Regions from separate parts of the Mesorhizobium sp. M0626 genome, predicted to be linked through region 3. Evidence: predicted binding sites of a transcription regulator. Region 3 holds the regulator's gene; each other region holds the start of a gene.

Region 1 (4,604 bases), on a different contig from region 3:
TAGACCAGCGACCCCTGCACCGATGGCGGGGTGTAGCGGCCCTCGTAGCGCAGGCCCTGGAATTCGATCCGGCAGGCCAGCTGGTCGAACATGGTGATGCCCCACATGTCGGCGCCGGTCAGCGGCCTCGGATTGAAGGAGAGATCCGAGACCGGCTGCGTCGGCGACGTGTGATCGCCCTCGACAGCGCCGCCCGGCGCCGGCACTTCCTTGATCGGGATGATCGGCTCGCCGCTGCGCCGGTCGAGCACGTAGAGGTCGCCCTGCTTGGTCGGTCCAACCAGGCCCGGAACGACGCCGGCAGCGGTGGTGATGTCGACCAGGGTCGGCTGTGCCGGCACATCCATGTCCCAGAGGTCGTGATGCACGGTCTGCCGCACCCAGCGCACTTGTCCGGTGGCCAGATCGAGCGCGGTGATCGAGGAGGAAAACTTCTCGACATTGGCGCTGCGGCCCATCCCGAGCTGGTCCGGCGTCTGGTTGCCGAGCGGCACATAGAGCAGGCCGAGCTTCTCGTCGGCGCTTGCCGTCGACCACATGTTGGGCGAGTTGTGGGTGTAGGTCTGGCCTGCCGCCAGCGGCGTTGTCTGGTCCGGATTGCCGGAATCCCAGTTCCACACCAGGGCGCCGGTGTCGACGTCGAAGGCCCGGATGACGCCGGACGGCTCTTGCGTCGAATAATTGTCGTTGACCGCGCCGCCGATGATGATCTTGCCGCCCGCAATCAGCGGCGCCGAGGTCGAGTAATAATAGCCCGACTTCGGATACGGCATGTTGGTCAACAAATTGAGCGTGCCGGCTTCGGCGAAGGACGGGCAGACCTGGCCGTTGGCGGCGTCGAGCGCGATCAGCCGCGCATCCGAGGTCGGCAGATAGACGCGCGTCGCGCAAGGCTGGCCGGCGGCGATCTTGGCATCGGCATAATAGGACACGCCGCGGCAGGTCTGGTGCTGGCGGTCCTTGTCGAGCTTGATCTTGGGATCGAAACGCCATTTCTCCTTGCCGGTGGCGGCATCGATGGCGATGGCGAAATTGTGCGGCGTGCAGATATAGAGCGCATCGCCCACCTTCAGCGGCGTCACCTGGTAGGTGGTTTCGCCGACATCGTCCGGCCCTTTCACGTCGCCGGTCTGGTAGATCCAGGCCGGCTGCAATTTGGCGACATTGTCGGGCGTGATCTGGTCGAGCGGCGAATAGCGCTGGCCAAATTGCGTACGGCCGTAGAAATGCCATTCGCCCGGAGGCACATTGCCGCCGAGATCGGCAGTCGGCGTCACCTTGTCGGCGCTGAGGTCGCCGGCGATGTCCTTGGGATCGGCCGTCATCGAATAACCGGCGACGGCGAGCGATGCGAGCACGGCCAGAATGAGCGGCGCGCGCGCGTCGGGGCCGATCAGGCCCCGCCTTGCCCAAGGCGTCAGCAGCCACAGCGCCAGAAGCACGATGATGCCGCCGCGCGGTCCGAGTTCCCACCAGTCGAAGCCGATTTCCCACACCGCCCAGGCCAGCGTGCCGAGCACGATCGCCGCGTAGAGCCAGAGCGCCGTCGATTTGCGCCGGAAGAGCAGCCATGCGGCGATGAGGAAGGCGAGACCGGTGACGACATAGTACCAGCTGCCGCCCAGCATCGCGAGCCAGACGCCGCCGCCGCCAAGTGCGAGGCCGATGAGGAACAGGATGAGGGAGGTGATGACGACAGCCAAGACGATACTCCTTCGACTGATGCGCTTTGCAGCGCCTCACGGGCAGCCGCCCCTGCCCTGTCGCCAGCTTTCTCCCCCAGGCCGCGTGTGTCAAGCTGGCCCTGCCAGCATAAGGCGAGAGCAAACGCTCGACTTCATTCCGCTCCCACGCTGCAGCACCTCCACGACATTGTCGGGCGTCGGGACGATGAAATTCGCACTGCGCCCCAGAATCTCACTTTCAAACCAGAACAAAACGTAGACACTTCTGGTCTTTCGCTCCCGAATCACTACATTCGGGGGAGATGTCCGGCTTTGCGGAAGACATGCCCTTTTTTGACGAACCCAATGCGCGGCCCGCAGCCCCGTCGGGCATAGCTGCGCGCGCCATGGCGGCCCGCAGCGGCCCCAACAGCGCGCCCGATTATCTCAACGGCCTCAACCCCGAGCAGCGGCTGGCGGTGGAAACCACCGAAGGCCCGGTCCTGGTGCTGGCCGGCGCCGGCACCGGCAAGACCCGCGTGCTGACCACCCGCATCGCCCATATCCTGGCCACCGGCAGGGCTTTCCCCTCGCAGATCCTGGCGGTGACCTTCACCAACAAGGCCGCGCGCGAGATGAAGCAGCGCATCGGCCATCTCGTCGGCGAAGCCGTCGAGGGCATGCCGTGGCTCGGCACCTTCCACTCCATCGGCGTCAAGCTCTTGCGCCGCCACGCTGAGCTGGCCGGGCTCAAATCCGATTTCACCATCCTCGACACCGACGATGTCGTACGGCTGATCAAGCAGCTGATCCAGGCCGAAGGCCTCGACGACAAGCGCTGGCCGGCCAAGCAGTTCGCGCAGATGATCGACGGCTGGAAGAACAAGGGCCAAGGCCCCGCCGACATTGCCGAGGGCGACGCGCGCAGCTTCGCCAACGGCAAGGGCCGGGAACTCTACAAGGCCTATCAGGAGCGGCTGAAGACGCTGAACGCCTGCGACTTCGGCGATCTGCTCTGCCACCCTATCCGCATCTTCCGCGCCAATCCGGACGTGCTGAAGGACTACCACAAGCGCTTCAAATACATCCTCGTCGACGAGTACCAGGACACCAACACCGCGCAATACATGTGGCTGCGGCTCCTGGCGCAAAGACCTACCTCCCCCTCGATGGGGGAGGTCGCCCCCGCGATACGCGCGGGGGGGGGGGTGCGCCCCCGCCGCCCGGGGGGGGTCGCCCCGGGGCCCCCCGCCCCCCCCACCCCACCCCCCCCCCCGCCCGGGGGGGCGCGCGCGCCCCCCCCCCCCCCCCGGGGGGGGGGGGGCCCCCGCGCCGGCGCCAGCCACCCCCCCCCGCCGCTTCGCGGCGACCCTCCCCATCCAGGGGAGGGTAAAGCGCGCTCGGCCGAAGGCCGCAAGCCCGACCAGGCGTCCGAGCCGTTGCGAGGCGACTCCCGCGACGCCGAAGGCGCGCAAAAAAGAGGGGGCGGAGGGCCTGCGCCGGCAGGCGCGGAACGGCCCGTGAGCGAAAACAAAGTCAACATCTGCTGCGTCGGCGACGACGACCAGTCCATCTATGGCTGGCGTGGCGCCGAGGTCGACAACATCCTGCGCTTCGACAAGGATTTTCCCGGCGCCACCATCATCCGGCTGGAGCGCAATTATCGCTCGACCGCGCACATCCTCGGCACTGCCTCGCACCTCATCGCCCACAATGAGGGCCGCTTCGGCAAGACGCTGTTCACCGAGAAGGTCGCCGAGGACGACGAGAAGGTGCATGTTCACGCCGCTTGGGATTCCGAGGAGGAAGCCCGCGCCGTCGGCGAAACCATCGAGACCTACCAGCGTGCCAAGCACAAGCTGAACGACATGGCCATCCTGGTCCGCGCCTCCTTCCAGATGCGCGAATTCGAAGACCGCTTCGTCACGCTCGGCCTCAATTACCGCGTCATCGGCGGCCCGCGTTTTTATGAGCGCATGGAAATCCGCGATGCGCTGGCCTTCTTCCGCGTCATCGCGCAGGGCGCCGACGACCTCGCCTTCGAGCGCATCGTCAATGTCCCCAAGCGCGGCCTGGGTGAAGCCACCATCCGCCAGATCCACGACACGGCGCGGAGCTTGCGCATCCCGATGCTGGAGGCAGCCGCCAAGCTCGCAGAAAGCGACGAGCTGAAGCCCAAGCCCCGCGCGGCCTTGCGCGAAGTGGCGGCCAATTTCGAGCGCTGGCAGAAGGCGCTGGAAACCACGCCGCACACCGAACTCGCCGAGACCATTCTGGAGGAGAGCGGCTACACCGACATGTGGAAGAACGACCGCTCGGTCGAGGCGCCGGGCCGGCTGGAAAACCTGAAAGAGCTTATCCGCTCGATGGAGGAGTACGAATCGCTGCGCTCCTTCCTCGAGCATGTCGCGCTGGTCATGGACGCCGAGCAGAACGCCGAGCTTGACGCCGTCAACATCATGACGCTGCATTCGGCCAAGGGCCTCGAATTCGAGACCGTGTTCCTCCCCGGCTGGGAGGAAGGCCTGTTTCCGCACCAGCGCGCGCTGGACGAAGGCGGCCGCTCCGGCCTGGAGGAAGAGCGCCGTCTCGCCTATGTCGGCCTGACCCGGGCCAAGAAGAACCTGCATCTGTGGTTCGTCTCCAACCGCCGCATCCACGGCCTGTGGCAGTCGACCATCCCGTCGCGCTTTCTGGACGAACTGCCGGAAGCCCATGTCGAGGTCGCCGAAAGCGGCAATTCCTACGGCGGCTACGGCAATTCCTATGGCGGCGGTTCGTTCGCGTCGGGCCGTGGCGGCCAGGGCGCAGGACGGCAGAACCCCTACGGCGCCTCGCGCTTTGACAATGTCGGCGCGGAAAAATCCGGCGCCTTTTCCAACACCTATGCCACGCCCGGCTGGCAGCGCGCGCAGGCCAACCGCACCGAGGCCACCGACC
Region 2 (4,604 bases), on a different contig from region 3:
CACGAAAATCCTGATCGCCAATCGCGGCGAGATTGCTTGCCGCGTCATCAAGACGGCGCGCAGGATGGGGATTGCCACCGTAGCGGTCTATTCCGACGCCGATCGCGACGCCGTGCACGTCGAAATGGCCGACGAAGCCGTGCATATCGGGCCATCGCCTGCCGCGCAAAGCTATCTTCTGCCTGAAAAGATCATCGCTGCCTGCAAGGAGACGGGCGCGCAGGCCGTGCATCCCGGCTACGGTTTTCTGTCGGAGCGGGCCGCCTTCTGCGAAGCGCTTGAGGCTGAGGGCATTGTCTTCATCGGTCCGAAACCCAAGGCGATCAAGGCGATGGGCGACAAGATCGAATCGAAGAAGTTCGCCAAGGCCGCTGAGGTGTCGACGGTTCCCGGCTGGCTTGGTGTCATCGAAAATGCCGACCATGCCGAAAAGATCGCCGGCGAGATCGGTTATCCCGTGATGATCAAGGCCTCGGCCGGCGGCGGCGGTAAAGGCATGCGCATTGCCTGGAGCCAGTCGGAAGTGCGCGACGGCTTCGACCGGGCGCGCTCGGAGGCGAAAAGCTCGTTCGGCGACGACCGCGTCTTCATCGAAAAGTTCGTCGTCGATCCGCGTCATATCGAAATCCAGGTGCTGGCCGACGCGCATGGCACCGCCCTCTATCTCGGCGAGCGCGAATGCTCGATCCAGCGTCGGAACCAGAAGGTGGCGGAAGAGGCGCCGTCGCCATTCCTCGATGCCAGGACGCGCAAGGCGATGGGCGAGCAGGCCGTGGCGCTGGCCAAGGCGGTCGACTACCAGAGCGCCGGCACCGTCGAGTTCATCGTCGATGCTGAAAAGAACTTCTATTTCCTTGAAATGAATACACGATTGCAGGTCGAGCATCCGGTGACGGAGCTTGTTACCGGCATCGACCTGGTCGAGCAGATGATCCGCGTCGCCGCCGGCGAGAAGCTGGCGATCGAGCAGAGCGACGTCACGCTGAACGGCTGGGCGGTGGAAAGCCGGCTCTATGCCGAGGATCCCTATCGCAATTTCCTGCCCTCGATCGGCCGGTTGACGCGCTACCGGCCGCCGGAGGAGGGCACGTTCGGCGATGTCGTCATCCGCAACGACACCGGCGTCACCGAAGGCTCCGAGATTCCGATGTTCTATGATCCGATGGTGGCAAAACTCTGCACCTGGGCGCCCACGCGTATCGAGGCCATCGATGCCATGTCGGAAGCGCTGGACAGTTTCGTCGTCGACGGCATCGAGCACAACATCCCGTTCCTGGCGGCGCTGATGCAGCATCCGCGCTGGCGCGAGGGGCGGATATCGACGGGCTTCATCGCCGAGGAATATCCTGACGGCTTCGCGCCGATCGTGCCCAATGGCGATGAAAAGGCAGTGCTGGCGGCGATCGCCACCGCGGTCGAGCTTCTGCGCCGCGATCGGCTTGACCGGCTGGGCGGGCGGCTGGCGCCGCATTCGGGCGCACTCAAGCGCGATTGGGTGGTGAAGCTCGGCGACGACTATCTCCAGGCTTCGATCATCGAGGGCATGATCTCCATTCCGATGGAAATCGATCTGTCGGTCGATGGCGGCAAAGCGCTGACCGTGGCGTCCGACTGGCGGCCGGGCGACCTCATCTGGCGCGGCACTGTCGGTGCCCGCAAGGTCACGGCGCAGATCAGGCCGCTGCCGAACGGCCTGCGCATTGCCTGGAAGGGCATGTCGGTGACGGCGCGCGCCATGCTGCCGCGAACGGCTGAACTGGAAAGGCTGATGCCGGAAAAGGTGGCGCCGGACACGTCCAAGATGCTGCTTTGCCCGATGCCGGGCCTGGTGGTGTCGATCGCGGTTGCCGAGGGGCAGGAGGTCAAGGCCGGCGAGACGCTGGCCGTGGTCGAGGCGATGAAGATGGAAAACGTGTTGCGCGCCGACCGCGATCTTGTCGTGTCGAAGCTCAACGCCAAGCCGGGTGACAGCCTGGCTGTGGATGCGGTGATCATGGAGTTCGCCTAGAGATTGTTTGGAAATTCTACTCCGGCGGCCATCTGAAGGCGGTTTCTGCGCTTCCCGTGCTCACGGACCAATGGCCGCTGCGCTCCGGTTCTCGAAACCACCATCATATGACTCGCCAGAGCGAATTTCGAACAATCTCTGAGCCGTGCGGCTGGGTACGGAAGCCTGTGGTCGGTGGTCATTTGTGCTGGACTGGCATCGCCCGGTCCGGGACAATACATCTCCATCGACTCAAAGCCCTTCGAGCAATTTGATACATCATGGCGGATGACAAACTTCCACGCGATCCCCTGAAGCGCGAAGCAGCGCTCGCTGCTGCGCGCCCTGAGGCACCGGCGCGGCGGTTCATCCATCTGCGCGTGCATTCGGCGTATTCGCTGCTCGAGGGAGCCTTGCAGGTCGCCGCCGTTGTCGGTCATGCCGTCAAGGACGAGTGCCCGGCAATCGCCGTCACCGACACAAACAATCTGTTCGGCGCGCTGGAATTTGCCCAGAAGGCGGTGAAGGAAGGCATCCAGCCGATTATCGGCTGCCAAATCGATCTCGCCTTTTCCGGCGAGACCAGTGACGCACAGCGCGACCGCCGCCGCAACGGGCCGGAGATGAACGCCGTGGTGCTGCTCGCCGCCACTGAGGTTGGCTATAGCAACCTCGTCAGGCTGGTCAGCCAGGTCTATCTGGAGACGCCGCCGGGCGAGCCCGTACATCTGACGTCAGCAATGCTGGAAGGCCATAGCGATGGCCTGATCTGCCTCAGCGGCGGGCCGCGCGGCCCGATCGGCCGGGCGCTGAAGGAGGATCGCCGAGATCTTGCCGAGACGCGGCTTCTGGCACTCAAGGCGCTGTTCGGCGACCGGCTCTATGTCGAACTGGACCGCGTTTCCGGCTATGACCGCGCCATCGAGAAATCATCGGTCGATCTTGCCTATACCCATGATCTGCCGCTGGTCGCCACGAATGAGGCGTTCTTCGCCGCCCGCGACGACTATGACGCGCATGATGCGCTGATCGCCATTGCCGAAGGGTCGGTCGTTGCCGCCGACAACCGCCGCCGCCTGACATCGGACAATTTCCTGCGCAGCCAGGCCGATATGGCAAGGCTGTTTGCCGACCTGCCTGAGGCGATCGACAACACCGTCGAGATCGCCCTGCGCTGTTCCTACTATCCCAAGACCCGCAACCCGATCCTGCCGCGCTTTACCGGCGGCGATGTCGCCGACAATGAGGTGGCGCTGAAGGCCGAGGCCGATGAACTGCGCCGGCAGGCCCATGAAGGTCTCGACGCCCGGCTGGCGGCGCATGGACCCACCGCCGGCTACACGGTCGAACAATACCGCGAGCGGCTCGATTTCGAGCTCTCCATCATCGAGAAGATGAAATTTCCCGGTTACTTCCTGATCGTGGCCGACTTCATCAAATGGGCGAAGGCGCAAGGCATTCCGGTCGGGCCGGGCCGCGGTTCTGGCGCCGGATCGCTGGTCGCTTATTCCACGACCATCACCGATATCGATCCGCTGCGCTTCTCGCTGCTGTTCGAGCGCTTCCTCAACCCCGACCGCGTGTCGATGCCCGACTTCGACATCGACTTCTGCCAGGACCGGCGCGAAGAGGTCATCCGCTACGTCCAGCAGAAATATGGCCGCGACCAGGTGGGACAAATCATCACCTTCGGTACGCTGCAGGCGCGCGCGGTGCTGCGCGACGTCGGCCGCGTGCTGCAAATGCCTTACGGCCAAGTCGACAAGCTCTCCAAAATGGTGCCGCAGAACCCGGCCAATCCGGTCAAGCTGGCGGATGCCATCGCCAACGAGCCGCGCTTTGCCGAGGAGGCCGAGAAGGAGCCAATCGTGCAGACGCTGCTCGATATGGCGCAAAAGCTGGAAGGGCTCTACCGCCACGCTTCGACGCACGCCGCCGGCATCGTCATCGGCGACCGGCCCTTGTCGGAACTGGTGCCGATGTACCGCGATCCGCGCTCCGACATGCCGGTCACCCAGTTCAACATGAAATATGTCGAACAGGCCGGGCTGGTGAAGTTCGACTTCCTCGGCCTGAAGACGCTGACCGTGCTGGAGACGGCGGTGAAGCTGATCCGCCGGCGCGGCATCGAGATCGACCTGGCGACGATCCCGCTCGACGATCCTGAAACCTACGCCATGCTGTCGCGCGGCGAAGTGGTCGGTGTGTTCCAGGTGGAAAGTGCCGGCATGCGCAAGGCGCTGATCGGCATGCGGCCCGACTGCATCGAGGACATCATCGCGCTGGTGGCGCTCTACCGTCCCGGCCCGATGGAGAACATCCCGACCTACAACGCCAGAAAGCATGGCGAAGAGGAGATGGCATCGATCCATCCCAAGATCGACCATCTGGTGAAGGAGACGCAAGGCGTCATCGTCTACCAGGAACAGGTGATGCAAATCGCGCAGGAGCTGTCGGGCTATTCGCTCGGCGAAGCCGACCTGCTGCGCCGCGCCATGGGCAAGAAGATCCGCGCCGAAATGGACAAGCAGCGCGAGCGCTTCGTCACCGGTGCGGTCGAACGCGGTGTCGGCAAGCCGCAGGCCGACTTCATCTTCGACCTTCTGGCCAAGTTCGC
Region 3 (4,604 bases):
GAAGGCGGCGAGGCAAGCGTCAGCGAACGCTCGCTGTTTGCCGATAGTCCCTATGCCGAGCCGCTGCCCCTCGCGCTGCCTGAGCCGCATCCCGGCATAGCGCCCGCGCTGCCCGGTGACGCGTTGCCGGCGCAAGTCACAGCGCCCGGATCTATCGCCCGACTGCGCAGACGGCTTCGCCGCCCGTCATGGCCCGCGCTCCGCCGCAGCCTTGCCGTGGCTGCCGACACGGAGCTCGACCGGGGCGTCGCCTTCCTGCTGGTCCCGGTTTTCCTGGCAGCCGGCGTCATCGTCTACTTCTCGCTGGCCGGCGAGCCGGGCTTTGCGCAGCCAATCGCCATTGTGGTGCTGGCGACATGTTGCGCTGTCGCCACGCGATCGCGGCCGAGGACGCATCTGTTCTGCATGGCCGCGATGCTGTGCGCGCTCGGCGTCGTCGCCGCCAAGGTCGAGACCTGGCGCGCCGGAACGCAGATGCTCGGCTCCGAGATTCAGACACGGCTGACCGGCCGCGTCGTCAGTCTCGAACAGATGGAAAGCGGCCGCATCAGGCTGACGCTCGACGTGGTTTCGACCGCTTACCCCGAGCTGCGCTACGCCCCGGAGCGGGTCAGGCTCTCGGCGCGGACCGTTCCCGCCGATATGACCGCCGGCTCCCTGATCACCGGCTATGCCAGGCTGTTGCCGCCGACCGGTCCGGTGCGGCCGGAGAGCTACGATTTCTCCTTCGACAGCTATTTCACCGGTATCGGCGGCAGCGGCTTCTTTCTCGGCAACCCGAAAACCATTGCTACGCAGGGACCGCCGCCGCTGACCGCACGGCTCTCCTCGGCAATCGAGAACGCGCGCGAAAACATTGCCGACCATATCAGGGGCAAGATCGGCGGCGCCGAAGGCGAGATTGCCGCGGCGCTGATTGTCGGCGTGCGCGCCGGCATCCCGGACGAGGTCAACGAAGCGATGCGGCGCACCGGCATCTACCACATCATCTCCATCTCCGGCCTGCACATGGCGCTGGTTGCCGGCACCATCATGGCGTTGCTGCGTGGCGCCTTTGCGCTGTTTCCCGTTTTCTCTTCGCGCCGGCCGGTGAAGAAATATGCGGCCGCGGCAGCGCTTGTCTCGATCGCCGCCTATCTCGTTATTTCAGGCGTCGTGGTTGCCGCCGAGCGCAGCTTCATCATGCTGGCGGTCATGCTTGTCGCCGTGCTGTTTGATCGCGCCGCACTCACCATGCGCAATCTGGCGATCTCCGCCATTGCCGTCATCCTGGTGTCGCCGCACGAGGTGGTCGGTCCCAGCTTCCAGATGTCGTTTGCCGCCACCGCCGCCCTTGTCGGCGCCTATGCCGGCTGGGCCGATTACCGCGCCGACAAGGTGAGAACGCCGCTGGCAAAGCGCTCCTTCGTCGGCTTCCTGTCGCGAAAATTCGCGCTGGCCATGGGCGGCCTCGCCATGACCTCGATCATCGCCGGCAGTGCAACCTTGCTGTTCGCCATCTGGCATTTTCAGCGTGTGTCGCCGCTCAGCCTGATCGCCAATCTGGCCGTGATGCCGATTGTTTCGTTGATCGTCATGCCCTTTGCCGTGCTCAGCGCACTGGCGATGCCGTTCGGCGCCGACGGGCCGTTCCTCTATGTGATGGGCAAGGGTCTGATGGCGATGATCGCTATATCGGCCTGGATTTCCGAGCGCTCGCCGGTCGACGCCGTCGGGCTGATCTCCATCCGCTCGGTGCTGTTGGTGGCAGTCGCCCTCGTCATCGCCACCATGGCCACCACCTGGCTCAGGCTGGCGGCCGTGCCTTTCGCGCTGGCCGGCCTGTTGACGGTGCCGCAGGTGCTTACGCCCGACGTGCTCATATCCGAGGACGCACATTTGGTGGCCATGCAGATCGGTGGCGGCGAACTCGCCCTCAACCGCGAACGCTCCAACGAATTCACCACGGACAATTGGAAACGGGCGCTGCGGGCCGAAACCATTATCCCGCCCGAGATTTTCGAGGCAACAGATACGCGGTTCGATCTCGATCCGCTCGATCTGCCGCCCGGCTCGCCCTTCTATTGCACCGGCGATCTCTGTATCGCTCGACACCCTTCCGGAGCCATTGTAGCTCTTGCGAAAGACCGCAAGACGGCGCGGCCGGCCTGTGCCTTCGCGAGCCTGATCGTCATCGATGACGCCACCGCCTACAATCCGTGCCGCGACCCGCTGGTCCTGGTCGTGACGAAGAAACAGCTGGCCCGCGACGGCAGCGCCGCCGTCTTCTTCGATCCGCAATCGGCAGCGGCAGCGCCAACCATCCGGTTCGCCGTCGACAAGCCGTATCGCCCCTGGCACGAGCAACGCCGCTTCTCCCGCGACGCGCGCGGCCTGCCGCCTTACAACCAGCGTGAAAAGTACAAACCCAAGCCGGCTCAGTAGCGCCGGATCAATCCGACAAGCTTGCCCTGCACCTTCACCCTGTCCGGTCCAAAAATGCGGGTCTCGTAGGCCGGGTTGGCGGCTTCCAGGGCGATCGAGGCGCCCTTGCGGCGGAAGCGTTTCAGGGTCGCTTCCTCATCGTCGACCAACGCCACCACGATCTCGCCGGGGCTGGCTGTGTCGGCATTGCGGATGATGACCGTGTCGCCATCGAAAATGCCGGCCTCGATCATCGAATCGCCCTTGACCTCGAGCGCGTAGTGTTCACCGCCCATGATCATGTCGGGCGGCACCGAGATCGAATGGGTCTGATGCTGGATGGCGTCGATCGGCACGCCGGCGGCGATGCGTCCCATCACCGGGATTGAAATCGCGGAAACGGCATCGTCATTGCCGGCAGACATCGAACGCGACGGCGAGCCCGCCTTGATCTGGCGGCCGAGACCGCCTTGGCCCATCCCGCCTTGGCCCATCCCGCCTTGTCCTTGGCCGCCTTGCCCTTGGCCGGCTTGACCAAGACTGCCCTGAATGACGCTCGGCGAAAACTTCCTCGCCGCGTTGAGGCCTGGTGCGATCGAGTCGGGCAGCCGCAGCACTTCCAGCGCGCGCGCCCGGTTCGGCAGCCGGCGAATGAAACCGCGCTCCTCAAGCGCCGTGATCAGGCGGTGGATGCCGGACTTGGAGGCGAGGTCGAGCGCTTCCTTCATCTCGTCGAAGGACGGCGGGATTCCGCTCTCCTTCAGGCGTTCATGGATGAACATCAGAAGCTCATGTTGTTTGCGCGTCAGCATCGCGGCCCCCAAGGGTTCTGAAACCAGAATCAGAAAAAACAAACCCAGAACAAACACTATCTGTTCCAGTTGTGTTCCGCAACCTTTTAAAGTTTAATGAATGTGTTGACGTTTTGTTCAGCGTAACGTTCGGCGCTGCGAGCGCCGCCTGCGCCCAGTTGCCAGCAACGGGGTGAAACGAAGACAAAGTGCCCTGCGTCGTCGGCTACGATCGCCGCTTCCTTTTCGGACGGGGCTGCGCAGCATCCGCGCGGGGTTCTCTCTGGGCATAGACCCGCAGCGTGTAGCCGATGTGAGCGGTCATCAGAGTTTTCGCACGTTCGACGTCGCGATCGAGGGCCGCTTCCATCAGGGCGGTATGGTGTTCGATCGCCACGGCGTCGCGCAGGGCCGCCACGGCCTTCCGGTGTCCGTCCGTGCGGCCGGCGGCGGCGCGCAGCGTCGGGGCCAGACCCAGAAAGCGGTGATGGCGATGCAATTGGTCGGAAATCGTTGCATTGAAGCGCAGCAGCCAGCTGGATGTCGCGGCACTGAGCAGCGCCGCATGGAAGGCATCGTGTTTTTCGTACCACGCGTCGACCGCATCATCCGATGGATCGTCGAGAACAGACCCGCACCGTGAGAGACGATAGTGGGCGGCAACGACCGCGTCTTCCCACTCACGGTCGCCCTTCTCGATCGATTCCACCAGCAGGGGCAGTTCGACCACCAGCCGCGCACGCGCCAAATCCTCGAGCTCCGCCCGAGAGACGGGAGCGACCGCAAACCCGCGGTTGCTGATGGCGGTCACAAGCCGTTCCGCCTCCAGCCGCGACAGCGCCTCGCGCAACGGCGTCCAGCCGATGCCGTAGGTGTTGCGCAGCGTGCTCAGCTTCAACGGCGCGGCAGGCGCCAGCCGGGTCGCAAGAATATCGCGCCTGAGCAGGCGATAGGCCACTTCCGTCTTCGAGGTCTGCTCGTCATCCAGCATCGTGATCCATCAGACATAAACGCTCGGGCGGATCATTATATATCAAAGCCTTTCAATGGGTGAATTATATATAATGTTTGACAGTTCAAGGGCGACCACTCAAGATCGCCGGCATGTTTGGGCGGCAGGCTCCGCCGCGCGCGTTTGTCCATGGAGGGGCGCCGGATCATGAGCACGACACCCGATCTCGCTACAATCGAAGCAATGGATGCCGCCGATCCGCTGCGCTCCATGCGTGAACGCTTTGTCTTGCCGCAAGGCGTGATTTATCTCGACGGCAATTCCCTGGGCGCCGCGTCAGCGGTCGTCTTCAGCGAACTGCAGCAGGCCGCCACGCAGGAATGGGCGCACGACCTCATTCGCGCCTGGAACACCGCCGGCTGGTTCAACATGCCGGTGGAACTCGGAGATCAGCTCGG

Evidence for each region. The regulator LexA, encoded in region 3, represses DNA repair genes until DNA is damaged. The targets are predictions, from matches to a motif close to TGTTCNNNNTGTGTTCNG.
Region 1: NKI37_RS03200 (ATP-dependent helicase) is a predicted target of LexA. The motif match lies at 1,930-1,947, and genes of this name have one in related genera.
Region 2: dnaE (DNA polymerase III subunit alpha) is a predicted target of LexA. The motif match lies at 2,125-2,142, and genes of this name have one in related genera.

What each region holds. Positions count from the first base shown of each region.
Region 1 covers NZ_JAMYQD010000002.1:229,730-234,333, forward strand. The annotation lists gene NKI37_RS03195 (glucose/quinate/shikimate family membrane-bound PQQ-dependent dehydrogenase) at 1-1,703, opposite strand, end outside; gene NKI37_RS03200 (ATP-dependent helicase) at 1,988-4,604, shown strand, end outside.
Region 2 covers NZ_JAMYQD010000005.1:79,319-83,922, reverse strand. The annotation lists gene NKI37_RS07580 (acetyl-CoA carboxylase biotin carboxylase subunit) at 1-2,008, shown strand, start outside; gene dnaE (DNA polymerase III subunit alpha) at 2,269-4,604, shown strand, end outside.
Region 3 covers NZ_JAMYQD010000001.1:74,829-79,432, reverse strand. The annotation lists gene NKI37_RS00410 (ComEC/Rec2 family competence protein) at 1-2,424, shown strand, start outside; gene lexA (transcriptional repressor LexA) at 2,418-3,215, opposite strand; gene NKI37_RS00400 (GntR family transcriptional regulator) at 3,421-4,185, opposite strand; gene kynU (kynureninase) at 4,354-4,604, shown strand, end outside.